Regions from separate parts of the Thalassospira sp. CA1 genome, predicted to be linked through region 1. Evidence: predicted binding sites of a transcription regulator. Region 1 holds the regulator's gene; each other region holds the start of a gene.

Region 1 (4,225 bases):
ATGCCGACCCGCGTTGAAATGGGCACGCGCACCATCTTTAACCTGCTGGGACCGCTGGCCAACCCGGCCAAGACCAAACGTCAGGTTCTTGGTGTCTTTGCCAAACAGTGGGTCGAACCGATTGCCAATGTATTGAACCGTCTGGGATCGGTGCATGCATGGGTTGTTCATGGCCACAGCGGTCTTGATGAAATCTCGACCACCGGCCCGACCTATGTTGCCGAGGTCAAGAACGGCAAGGTCACAACATTTGAAATCAGCCCAAGTGATTTCGGGCTTGAAACCGTAACGCTTGACGACCTCAAGGGTGGTGATGCCGATGTCAATGCCAGGGCGATTACCGACCTTTTGGCCGCCAAGAAAAGCCCGTACCGCGACATCGTTCTGATGAATGCCGGGGCGGCACTTGTGGTCACCGGCATTGCCAGCGATCTGGCCGACGGCATCAAAAAGGCCGCAGACGCCATTGATAGCGGCAAGGCTGCCGAGACCCTGCAAGGGCTTGTCAAGATTACCAATGAAGGAACCCCGGCGTGAGCGACGTACTAGCCAAAATCTGCAATGACAAACGCGATCACGTTGCGGCCTGCAAGGCGCGCAAGACGCTTGCCACCCTCGAGGCCGAGGCAAAGGCACAATCAGCCCCGCGTGGTTTTATCAAGGCCCTTGAAACCAGTGTTGCCGATGGCCGTTATGGCCTGATTGCCGAAATCAAGAAGGCATCGCCGTCCAAGGGGCTGATCCGCCCGGACTTCAATCCGCCGGAACTCGCCAAGGCTTACAAGGCTGGCGGGGCAAGCTGCCTGTCGGTTCTGACTGACATCCCCTATTTCCAGGGCGATGACAGCTATCTGGTGGCCGCCCGTGCGGCGGTCGATCTTCCGGCCCTTCGCAAGGACTTCATGGTCGATCCCTATCAGATTACCGAGGCACGTGCCCTTGGTGCGGATTGCATCCTCCTGATCATGGCAGCCCTTGAAGATAGCCTGGCTTCTGAGCTTGAAGATGCCGCACACAGCCTTGGCATGGATGTTTTGATCGAGGTACACAACGCCCCGGAACTCGAACGTGCGCTCAAGCTCAAGTCACGTTTGGTGGGCATCAACAACCGCAACCTCAAGACCATGGAAATCTCGCTCACCACGACCGAGGAACTGGCAAGCATGGTCAGCGATGATCGGTTGCTGGTGGCCGAAAGCGGCCTGTTTACCCCTGATGACCTTGCCCGCATGGCAAAGGTCGGCGCTGAGTGTTTCCTGATCGGCGAAAGCCTGATGCGCCAGGACGACGTCGCAACCGCCACCCGCAACCTGCTTGGCCTTGCGGCCTGATCAATACTGGACAGAACCAATGGCAGACAAGCTTTCCCATATTGATGCCGGTGGCAACGCGGTGATGGTCGATATTTCGGCCAAGGCAGAAACTGCGCGCACCGCCATTGCCAAGGCACGGGTTCTGATGTCTTCCGAAACCGCCAAGCTGATTGCCAAGCGCGGCCATAAAAAGGGTGATGTTCTTGGCATCGCCCAGCTTGCCGGGATCATGGGCGCGAAAAAGACCCCCGATCTGATCCCGCTCTGTCATCCGCTGCCCCTGACCTCCGTCACCGTCGATCTCGAACTGGCCGAGGGTGTCGATGCGGTCGATATCACCGCCACCTGCAAAACAACTGGCAAGACCGGTGTCGAGATGGAGGCCCTCACCGCGGCCTCGGTTTCCGCACTCACCGTTTTTGACATGTGCAAGGCGGTTGATAAAAGTATGAGGATTACCGATTTGCGGGTCACCCGGAAAGAAGGTGGCAAGTCGGGCACCTTCGTCGCGGACTAACATCCTGTCCGAAATAACGGCCTAATATTCACATTTTTTGAAAAGTTGCCGCGATTATTCGGTTTTTGCGTTTAATCGCACAGACGCGCTTGACCCGCGAAAAGAACTAAAGTAGAACATTTATGTATCCTTTTTGTTCTTTTTACAGGTTCGGGAAATATCATGCTGACGCGCAAGCAATATGAGTTGCTGGTCTATATAGACAATTACCTTCGCGATCACGGGATTTCGCCCTCTTTCGACGAAATGAAAGAGGCCCTGAACCTTAAATCCAAATCCGGCATTCATCGCCTGATCACAGGCCTTGAGGAACGCGGCTTTATCCGCCGCCTTGCCCATCGTGCACGCGCGCTTGAGGTCGTCAGACTTCCGGAAAACAGCGATGATGACGCCCCGGAAACGCCAAACAATGTGACATCGCTTGCCAGTGTCCGAAAGGCCGCGCATCGGCCAACCACGGTGCCAACCGCCTTCTCGGAAGCCGGGGAATCCGTTGGTTTGCCGCTCTATGGCCGGATTGCTGCCGGTACACCGATTGAGGCCCTTCGCGATCAAACGACCATGGTACAGGTCCCGGCCGCCCTGCTTGGTGCCGGTGATCACTATGCCCTTGAAGTATCGGGGGATTCGATGATTGATGCCGGTATTCTGGATGGCGACACCGTTCTGATCCAGCGCTGCGAACAGGCCCATGACGGTACCATCGTGGTGGCACTCGTTGACGATAGCGAAGCCACGCTTAAGCGCCTGAAACGCGGGCGTGGTGAAGTTCTGTTGGAACCGGCCAACGCACGCTATGAAACCCGCGCCCTGTCGCCAGATCGCGTGCGCATTCAGGGCCGTCTGGTCGGGCTGCTGCGTCAGTACTGATTGCTTGCGCAAAGCTATCAACAAGAAACGCCCGGTGCACACGCCCGGGCGTTTTTGTTTTGTGTGAGAACAGGTTGTTAGCGCCCTGCTCTGCCGCCGATGATGATCCATGGCCAATTGCCGGTTTCCGCACGGACGGTGTTGATTACTGGATTTTCTTCAGCCTCAGACGGCAGTTTGATCGCAACACCGCCCTGCCACCACAGAACATCATCATCGATGACCATGCGCGCGCCAGAGGCCTGACAGATGGTTGGTAGATCTGTTTTCAGACTAACAATGATATCTGCATTACGGCAGGCATAAAACGGATTGGCAATCCGGCTTGCGACAATGATCCGTGACTGAACGATGTTAGCGCTAACACCAAGGGAGCACGGGTCGTTCTGGCAGACCTGTACGCGGCTTTGTTCCTGTTCGGGCCGAATGCCAAAGCGGCTCATCCAGATGCCTTTTTGAAAGTCATTCAGCCGTGATGAGGTATGCAGGATACCGGCATCGGGATCATAAACAGCCCAGCTTTCGCGGTCGCCTGATATCAGGATTTCGGGTTCTTTGTGCAGTGCCTGAAAGATGATGGCGGCAAAAATCACCGGAAGAACCGGCACGATCATCACCTTGTCGCGCCAGATAACGATCCATGCCAAGGCAAACAGCCCCAAGGCAACCGCCAGCATATCAAGGCCCGAGACATACCAAAGCCCCCAGTCCTGTGCGGCGACCAGTTCGGCTGTTTCCAAAAGCACCGTCAATCCGGGCTTCATCGCGGCCAAAGAAAGCCCCGATAACCCAATCGGGATCAGCGCCAACGTCACAACGATCCAGGGCATCACCCAGAATGCCATGACCGGAATGGCGACCAGATTGGCGAGTACGCCCAGCATTGAAATTCGACCGAAATGATAGCCGATGATGGGGGCAGTCACGGCCGTCACGATCAAACTGGTCAGCAGCAAGCCGGCAAGATAAAGACCAGCACGCTCGTACCAGGACAGCACCCCCTGCCGATCCAGCCAGCGCCGCCCCGGCCCGTCATAAAACGCAACAAGTGCACCAACAGCGGCAAAGGAGAGTTGGAAACTGGCGCCAAGCGCCGCATCAGGCCGAAGGATCAAAACAATGATCGCGGCAACACCCACAAGGCGCAGCGATATGGCACGGCGATCCAGCAGGAGTGCCAGCCAAACCACAAGCAACATGACAAAGGCGCGCTGGGTCGGAATGGTCGCCCCGGACAATCCGAGATAGACAAGCCCCGCCAGCATGGCCGCCATCGCCGCCCATTTCTTGATCGGATAGCGCAAGGCAATTGATGGAATGGCGGCCAACCCGAACCGGATCAGGAAAAACACCGTCCCGCAAAGCAAACCCATATGCAGGCCGGAAATCGCCAACAGATGCGCAAGCCCGGATTTGCGAAGGTTATCGGCAATATCCGGGGCCACTTCGCCGCGTTCGCCAATGATCAGTGCCTTGGCAATGCCGGTTTCGGGGCCTGTCATTTCATCGCTGATGACGGCTGAGA
Region 2 (4,225 bases), 200 kb from region 1:
CTTTGCCATATCAAATGCCCGACTCTTTGACGGAACACGCTTCCTGTGTGGGCATTCCGTTCTGGTCACGGATGGCAAGATCGACGCCATTGTTGCGGATAACGATCTACCTGCTAGTATCAAAACAATAGATGGTAGTGGCCAAACCCTCGCCCCCGGTCTGATTGATGTGCAGGTCAATGGTGGCGGCGGTGTCTTGCTGAATGATGCGCCTGATCTTGAAACCATTAAAACCATGGTCGCTGCGCATCGCCGGTTTGGCACGACATCCATGCTGCCAACCCTGATTACCGATTCTCGTGAAAAGATGGAGGCCGCGATTGCTGCCGTTCAGGACGTACTGGATAACGGCGTTGCTGGTGTCGTGGGCATTCACCTTGAGGGACCGTATCTCAATCTAAAGCGCCGTGGCGTGCATCCAGCGGACCAGATCAGGCCGATGGAGCCTGATGCAATCGAACTCGTCTGCCGGCTTCGCAACGGCTGCACTTTGGTCACACTTGCGCCGGAACTGCTTGATAAAGGTGTCATCGCAAAGCTCGTTGCGCGCGATGTTCGCGTTTGCGCCGGTCATACAGCGGGCACCTACGGCGATATCATGTCGGCAATCGACGAGGGCATGCAGGGCTTCACGCATCTGTTTAATGCCATGAGCCCCCTGACCCATCGGGAGCCGGGTGTCGTCGGTGCAGCCCTTTCTGATGATCGTACGTGGTGTGGCCTGATTGCGGATGGGTTTCACGTCCATCCAGCTGTGATCAAAACCGCCGTACGCGCCAAGGCCGCAGGCAAGATGATGTTGGTCACCGACGCCATGCCAACGGTTGGTGCCGCCGATAAACGGTTCAAGCTGGGCGATGAGGAAATCATTGCAGTTGATGGGCGCTGCGCGCTTGCGGATGGGACGTTGGCGGGTTCGGACCTTGATATGATTTCAGCTGTGCGCAATTGCATGCAAATGGCCGAAATCGGGCTTGATGAAGCGCTTCGCATGGCATCGCTTTATCCAGCGGAGTTCCTGGGACTTGGTCATGTTCTTGGTCGCTTGGCACCGGGCTATCAGGCCGATATGATTTTGTTTGATGATCAGTTCAATGTGACGCGAAGCTGGATCAAGGGCGTGCAAGAGAGTTACGCCTGAGCAAACGCAATATTTTCCGAAAGTCTATGACGGAAAGCCTTGACCTGAGACAGCATTTCGAAGATGCATTGGGCTCTGTAACAGTTTGTATGCAGGGTCTTCAGGTGATTTTGCTGCTGATCTGTTTTTACTCTGACCCCCAGGAGGAGTACCCACATGCCTTCCGTTAAACCCGGTGTTGTTACCGGTGCTGCCTATCGCGAACTCGTTTCTGCCTGCAAGCAGGACGGTTACGCCCTTCCCGCCGTCAATATTACGTCTTCAAGCACGATGAACGCGGCCCTTGAAGCTGCTGCAAATGCCGGTTCTGACATTATCATTCAGCTTTCGAATGGTGGTGCACAGTTCTTTGCCGGCAAGGGCATCAAGGACGCTGCTGCGGCCCGTGTTCTCGGCGCCGTATCTGCTGCGCGTCATGCACAGCTTCTGGCTGAACATTATGGTGTTGCTGTTGTCATGCATACCGACCACGCAAACCGCAAGTTTGTGCCATGGGTCGATGAAATGCTGAAATGGAGCGAAAAGGCCTATGCCGAAACCGGCAAGGCGCTTTACAGCTCGCACATGCTGGATCTGTCCGAAGAATCCGTTGAAGACAACCTTGCAACCTGCGAGACCTTCCTGAAACGGATGTCCGCCATCGAGATGAGCCTTGAGATCGAACTCGGCGTCACCGGTGGTGAAGAAGACGGTATTGGTCATGAGCTTGATACCTCGGTTGAGGAAATCGATCCGCGCCTTTACACCCGCCCGGAAGAAGTCGAAGAAGCTTATCGTCGTCTCTCGCCGCTTGGCCACTTCTCGGTCGCGGCGGCGTTTGGCAACGTGCACGGCGTTTACAAGCCCGGCAACGTCAAGCTTCGTCCGGAGATCCTTCTGGAAAGCCAGAAATACGTGGCTGAGAAGCACGGTCTGGGTGATCGCCCGCTCGACTTCGTGTTCCATGGCGGTTCCGGTTCGGAAAAAGAGAAAATCGAAGAAGCTGTCAGCTATGGCTGCTTCAAGATGAATATCGATACCGATACCCAGTTCGCCTATGCCCGCCCGGTTGGCGAGTATGTCGAAGCCAACGCACGTGCGTTCAAGTATCAGGTCGACCCGGAAACCGATCAGCCTTACAAAAAACAGTATGATCCGCGCGTCTGGATCCGCGAAGCTGAACTGTCGATGGCCGCGCGCCTCGAAGAAGCTTTCAAGGACCTTGGCGCAACCGGTCGTACGGTTACCAAAGGCTAAGCCTGATCAAAAATATGACCGTTCCGGTCACAGGATTTATAAAGCCCGCCGGTCTTGTTCGGCGGGCTTTTTCGTGGCTCTGTCATGCATCGGGTTGTTAATTGCGGATCTCCTGACAAATACTGACAGGAACTGTCAGGGGTGCGCTTGCGTATAGCTTACGGCTCCTCTATACACTTTCCGAACAATTCAGGAACAAAAGGCCCGACATGCTGACGAAAATCTCGGTTCGCGGTGCGAAAGAACACAACCTTCAGAACATTGATGTTGAACTGCCGCGCGATTCCCTTGTGGTGATTACCGGTCTGTCGGGATCAGGCAAAAGTTCTTTGGCCTTTGATACGATCTATGCCGAAGGTCAGCGCCGCTATGTCGAAAGCCTGTCGGCCTATGCCCGCCAGTTCCTTGAACTTATGCAAAAGCCCGATGTCGAATACATCGACGGGCTGTCACCAGCCATTTCCATCGAACAAAAGACGACCTCGAAGAACCCGCGTTCGACCGTCGGCACCGTCACCGAAATTTATGACTATATGCGCCTGTTGTGGGCGCGTGTCGGCATCCCCTATTCGCCTGCCACAGGACTTCCGATTGTCAGTCAGACCGTTTCGCAAATGGTCGACCGCGTGATGGAGATGGAAGAAGGTACGCGTCTTTACCTTCTGGCCCCGATCGTGCGTGGCCGTAAAGGTGAATACAAAAAAGAACTGCGTGAACTTCGCGCGCGCGGCTTCCAGCGTGTCAAGATCGATGGCGAAATGTATGACATCGACGAAGCACCGGAACTGAACAAGAAGCTCAAACACGATATTTCAGTCGTGGTTGATCGCCTGATCGTCAAGGATGGCATTTCCACCCGTCTGGCGGACAGTTTTGAAACAGCGCTTGAACTTACCGATGGCATCGTTTTGACCGAAGATGCCAAAACCGGCGAAACCACTGTGTTTTCGGCAAAGTTCGCCTGCCCGGTTTCCGGCTTCACCATCGAGGAAATCGAACCACGCCTGTTTTCATTCAACAACCCGTTTGGCGCCTGCCCGGCCTGTGATGGCCTTGGAACCCAAATGGAATTCGACCCGATGCTGGTCGTTCCGGATGAAAGCAAAACACTTGAAGGCGGCGCTGTGGCCCCATGGGCAAGCACAACATCGAAATACTATCTCCAGACCCTGAAATCGGTCGCCAAGCACTTTGACTTCAAAACCAATGTGCCATGGGAAAAACTACCCAAGAAAGCACAGGACATCATCCTGCATGGATCTGGCGACGAAGAAGTCACGGTGACCTATGATGACGGATCGCGTAGCTATAAGGTGTCACGTCCGTTCGAAGGTGTTATTCCCAACATGTCGCGCCGCTGGCGTGAAACCGACAGCCAGTGGGCCCGTGATGAACTGTCCAAATACCAGATGGTATCGCACTGCCCGACCTGTGCGGGCAAACGCCTGAAACCCGAAGCACTGGCGGTAAAGGTTGATGGCTGCGACATTTCACAGGTCACCGATCTTTCGATTGCCAAGGCCGCCGATTGGTTCTTGGCACTGGAAGATAAGCTGAACGCAAAAGAAACCGAGATCGCACGTCGTATCCTGCGCGAAATCAATGATCGTCTGCGGTTCCTGCGCGATGTCGGCCTAGATTACTTATCGATGTCGCGCACATCCGGCACCCTTTCTGGTGGCGAAAGCCAGCGAATCCGGCTGGCGTCCCAGATCGGTTCGGGCCTGACGGGCGTTTTGTATGTGCTCGATGAACCATCAATCGGCCTGCATCAACGCGATAATGACCGCCTGCTTGAAACGCTGAAACGGTTGCGCGACCTTGGCAACACGGTTCTTGTCGTTGAAC
Region 3 (4,225 bases), on a different contig from region 1:
CCGCCACCTGGATCAGAACACTGGTCGCCGTGATCGCCATGTGGGGATTGGCGATCATCCTTGGCCGGGTGCGGCGGACTGTTACGGCCTGTATCGCGCCGGATGTTGGCAAATGGCTGTTGCTCGGCGCGCTTATCGGGCCCGCAATCGGTGTGTGGCTTTCAATGCTGGCGGTTCAAAACGCCAATGTCGGGATTGCCTCAACCCTGATGGCGCTGCCGCCGGTTATTCTGATCGTTTATGAAGGCCTGATCCTGCGCAAGCCGGTCGGCATTCAGGCCGTAATCGGAACCTGCCTTGCCTTTGGCGGGGTGACCTTGCTGTTCATGCCCTGATCAGTTCGACTGTTTCCGAGCCATCTGGCGACGCTGCCAAAGCATAAGCCCGCCAAACAGGTTGGCGAGGATGCTGAAGCCAAACAGGATGCTTGCCCAAATCGGCAAATCAAACAGCGCGGGCGTGCCTTGGATGGCCGTTGCCGACGACGCAGCAGCTGTCTGTCCGCCCGCTGGGGGGGCGGTGACTGTGGCGGTGGTGGTATCGGTTGGCTGATAGGTCAATTGCACAACATGCCCCATGCCATCGGCCACCTTGATGTGGAGTTCACTTGGCGCATCTTGTGGCGATGAGCTGCCAAGCCCAAGCGAAAACTGACCGATCCGGTCCGTGCGCGCCTTTTGCCAGACCTTGCCGTCCTTGGTTGTGACAACCACCTCGGCAAAGGCCATCGGGGATCCGTCGGTATATCGGAAACCATAGGTCTTTGTATTGGCGCTATCTTCGACCTGCCAGCCAGCGCCATGGGCATGGGCGGGGGCAGGGACGGCCAATGGCCCTGCAATCAGCAGGGCCACCAGAACCGATAAATATGCAAAACCGGTCCGTGCCATGATCATTTATCAACGGCGAATGATAGCGTCGCACGGATGTTGTGGTTGCCGACACCTTCCTCGGCATCAGGCATGTCAGCCGCGACACGCACAATCCACAAACCGGGCGCCGAAATCCGGACCTTGGCAATGCCACTGCCAGCCTCGGTGCTCAGCGTTTCGGTCGCATAGGCCCAGGATGACGGTGTTTCAGTAAATCCGGCATAGGTTGCCAGAACCGATGTCGTCAACGGGTGGCCGTTCAAAAGGATCTGGAATTCGGCATCCTCGCCAACCTTGGTGTCACGCGGATCACTGAGCGGCACGATTTCAAGCGCATCACCAAGTGATTTGGTAATAAAATCAGCTGAGCCTTGGCCACCCACCAGAAGCTTGGCAAACTTTTCATAGCGGGTCGATGCGATGGCATCGGGATGTTCATCGGCGCCGCCAGCCTGCCAGCCATCGGGGGTCTGGGACCAGACAACACCCAGACGATGGCCGGAAATCCAGGCAGCGGTATCGGGCACTTCAAACGTACCGATCAGATTGGGCGCGTTGTCATTTTGGGAAATCGCAATGTCGTTCGTGCCGTCAGCGGTGATCAGTGTGGCGCGCACATCATTGACGCCTTCTGCTTCTTCCGGAAGGCCAAACTGATGGGTTGAATCAAGGATAAGTGTCGCATTCTCGCCCGGCTTCGCCATCTCAGGCGATTGGCTTGCGATGAATTCATGGGCGTTTGCCGACAGACCGATCAGGAGCGTTGCGGCACCAATCACCATGCTTGCTGCGAACTTTGGTTGAAACATTTGCGTTCCTTTGGGAAATTGTTTTTATGGAAGAACCATGTGCGGGTGTGAACTTTTCAAAAAAGATCATACTCGTCAAGCCGTTGATTGTGAGAGGTAGTCAAAATGACCCGCGTGACCGTATCGATTGAAGACGATCTGATGGAGGCGTTTGACGCGTTTCTTGATCACCGCGGCTATACCAACCGGTCAGAGGGATTTCGCGATCTGATCCGTGAAAAGCTTCAGAACACCAAGCTTGAAGACAATGCCGACGGGGTCGGGATTGCGGTTCTGAACTATGTCTATGATCACGAGGAACGCATGCTGGCATCACGCCTGATGAGTACCCAGCACGAACATCACAATCTGACGGTTTCCACGGTTCACTTCCATATTGATCATGATACCTGCCTTGAAAGCGTGACATTGCGCGGGCGGCTTTCGGAAATCCGTGCCTTTGCCGACAAGGTGCTGGCTCAGCCGGGCGTGCGCCACGGGCAGCTTTATACCGTGCCGGGCGAACTGCATGTCGAAAGCCATCATCATGGCGATGATCATCACGGACATGCCCATAAGCACGAACATCTTAAAATCACCACCTGATCGCGTTGCCAAATCGTCGCTGACCCCACGCCCCGTTATTGTCGGGCGGGCGGTTGATGTGTCTGTTCTCTGAAAGTTCTGCTCGATGCAATGAGAACAAACTTGCAACATCCGAATTTTTGTGAGAATGTTCGCATTATGTTCTCAGTTGTTTTGTCGATAAGAACGTAGTGGCAGGCTGCGGCAACAGGCAAAACAGTCTAGCGGTGGCGTTCCGCATTATAGGTCCGGGGAACCGCCTGCGTTGCATCCAACCCGGCCCTGTGGAATAAGAGAGTTCGAGCAATGATTCAGACCGCGCTGCATTTGGTGGATAAGGATACTATGGATAAGCAGAAGGCACTCGAAGCCGCCCTTGGGCAGATCGAACGGGCATTTGGCAAAGGTTCGATTATGAAGCTGGGTCAGCGGGAAAGCGCCGTTGATATCTCAGCCATTTCAACCGGTTCGCTCGGTCTTGATATCGGACTGGGCATTGGCGGTCTGCCGCGTGGCCGTATCGTCGAAATCTATGGTCCGGAAAGTTCGGGTAAAACCACGCTGGCGTTGCACACGGTTGCCGAAGCCCAGAAGCTTGGCGGGACCTGTGCGTTTGTCGATGCCGAGCACGCGCTTGACCCGGGATATGCCCGCAAGCTGGGTGTGAATACCGACGAACTCCTGATTTCGCAGCCCGATGCCGGTGAACAGGCCCTTGAAATCGCTGACACGCTGGTGCGTTCTGGCGCAATTGATGTTCTGGTCGTCGATTCGGTTGCTGCCCTTGTGCCGCGCGCCGAACTTGAAGGTGAGATGGGCGATACGCACGTTGGTCTGCAGGCCCGCCTGATGAGCCAAGCACTGCGTAAACTCACAAGCTCCGTTTCGCGTTCGAACTGCATGGTCATCTTCATTAACCAGATCCGTATGAAGATTGGCGTGATGTTTGGCAGCCCGGAAACCACGACCGGTGGTAACGCGCTTAAATTCTATGCCTCTGTCCGCCTTGATATTCGCCGTATCGGTCAGATCAAGGACCGCGACGAAGTCGTTGGTAACCAGACGCGTGTCAAGGTCGTCAAAAACAAGATGGCCCCGCCGTTCAAGCAGGTCGAATTCGACATCATGTATGGCGAAGGCATTTCCAAGATGGGTGAAATCCTTGATCTTGGCGTCAAGGCCGGCATCGTCGAGAAATCCGGTTCCTGGTTCTCCTATAACTCGACCCGTATCGGTCAGGGCCGCGAGAACGCCAAAAGCTTCCTGCGCGAGAACCCGGAAATGACCAAGGAGATCGAAAACAGCATTCGCGAGAGTGCCGGTCTGATCGCCGAAGCCATGACCAATATGAGCGAAGACGAACCGGTCAACGACGATTGATCTGATCAATCAGGTGACATGATTTCAAAGGGCGGGATACATCTGTACCCCGCCCTTTTTCGTTCGCAATCGATCGGTCTGGTTTCACAGGGAATTGTGTAAAGGAGGCCCGCCGTGATCTCCTTCACTTGACGTGCCCCAAAATGATCACGATTGAGAAAATATCATTTAGAATCAATGGATTGTAATGCTGTTCGCGCCGGAAAATTTGACCGGGAAGAACAGTGCCGGGAACAATTATGGGTTGTCGCCGTTTGATTTCCTGTGAGCTTTGACACCATCAATCAGGAGAATGAACATGTCGAATACGATGAAAAAGTTTCTCGCGATTCTGATGATTTCGGGTATGGGCCTTGGCCTTGCTGCCTGTGAAACTGCCGAAGGCTTTGGCGAAGACGTCGAAGATGCCGGTGAAGCAATCCAGGACGGCGCTTCCTGATCTGTAACGGATCGTTATTCATTATCTTAAAGCAACAATAGTGGGAGAATCCCATGCTAGGTTGGGCAATATTCTGTTTGGTTCTGGCGCTGATCGCCGCCGTTCTCGGCTTTGGCGGACTTGCAGGGACATTCGTCGGGATCGCAAAGATCTTGTTCTTT

Evidence for each region. Region 1 encodes LexA, which represses DNA repair genes until DNA is damaged. Its sites were predicted from a motif close to ATGTTCTANTTTGGTTC; they were not measured.
Region 2: the regulator LexA is predicted to act here: its motif matches at 2,560-2,576, upstream of uvrA (excinuclease ABC subunit UvrA).
Region 3: the regulator LexA is predicted to act here: its motif matches at 2,394-2,410, upstream of recA (recombinase RecA).

What each region holds. Positions count from the first base shown of each region.
Region 1 is NZ_JBZCIA010000002.1:551,617-555,841, forward strand. Features, by position in the region: gene trpD (anthranilate phosphoribosyltransferase) at 1-537, shown strand, start outside; gene trpC (indole-3-glycerol phosphate synthase TrpC) at 534-1,331, shown strand; gene moaC (cyclic pyranopterin monophosphate synthase MoaC) at 1,351-1,830, shown strand; gene lexA (transcriptional repressor LexA) at 1,993-2,700, shown strand; gene AC5Q5A_RS06715 (ComEC/Rec2 family competence protein) at 2,778-4,225, opposite strand, start outside.
Region 2 is NZ_JBZCIA010000002.1:348,402-352,626, reverse strand. Features, by position in the region: gene nagA (N-acetylglucosamine-6-phosphate deacetylase) at 1-1,141, shown strand, start outside; gene fbaA (class II fructose-bisphosphate aldolase) at 1,298-2,377, shown strand; gene uvrA (excinuclease ABC subunit UvrA) at 2,587-4,225, shown strand, end outside.
Region 3 is NZ_JBZCIA010000003.1:30,576-34,800, reverse strand. Features, by position in the region: gene AC5Q5A_RS06985 (DMT family transporter) at 1-335, shown strand, start outside; gene AC5Q5A_RS06980 (hypothetical protein) at 336-890, opposite strand; gene AC5Q5A_RS06975 (DUF4198 domain-containing protein) at 893-1,681, opposite strand; gene nikR (nickel-responsive transcriptional regulator NikR) at 1,787-2,266, shown strand; gene recA (recombinase RecA) at 2,552-3,625, shown strand; gene AC5Q5A_RS06960 (entericidin A/B family lipoprotein) at 3,924-4,064, shown strand; gene AC5Q5A_RS06955 (DUF1328 domain-containing protein) at 4,118-4,225, shown strand, end outside.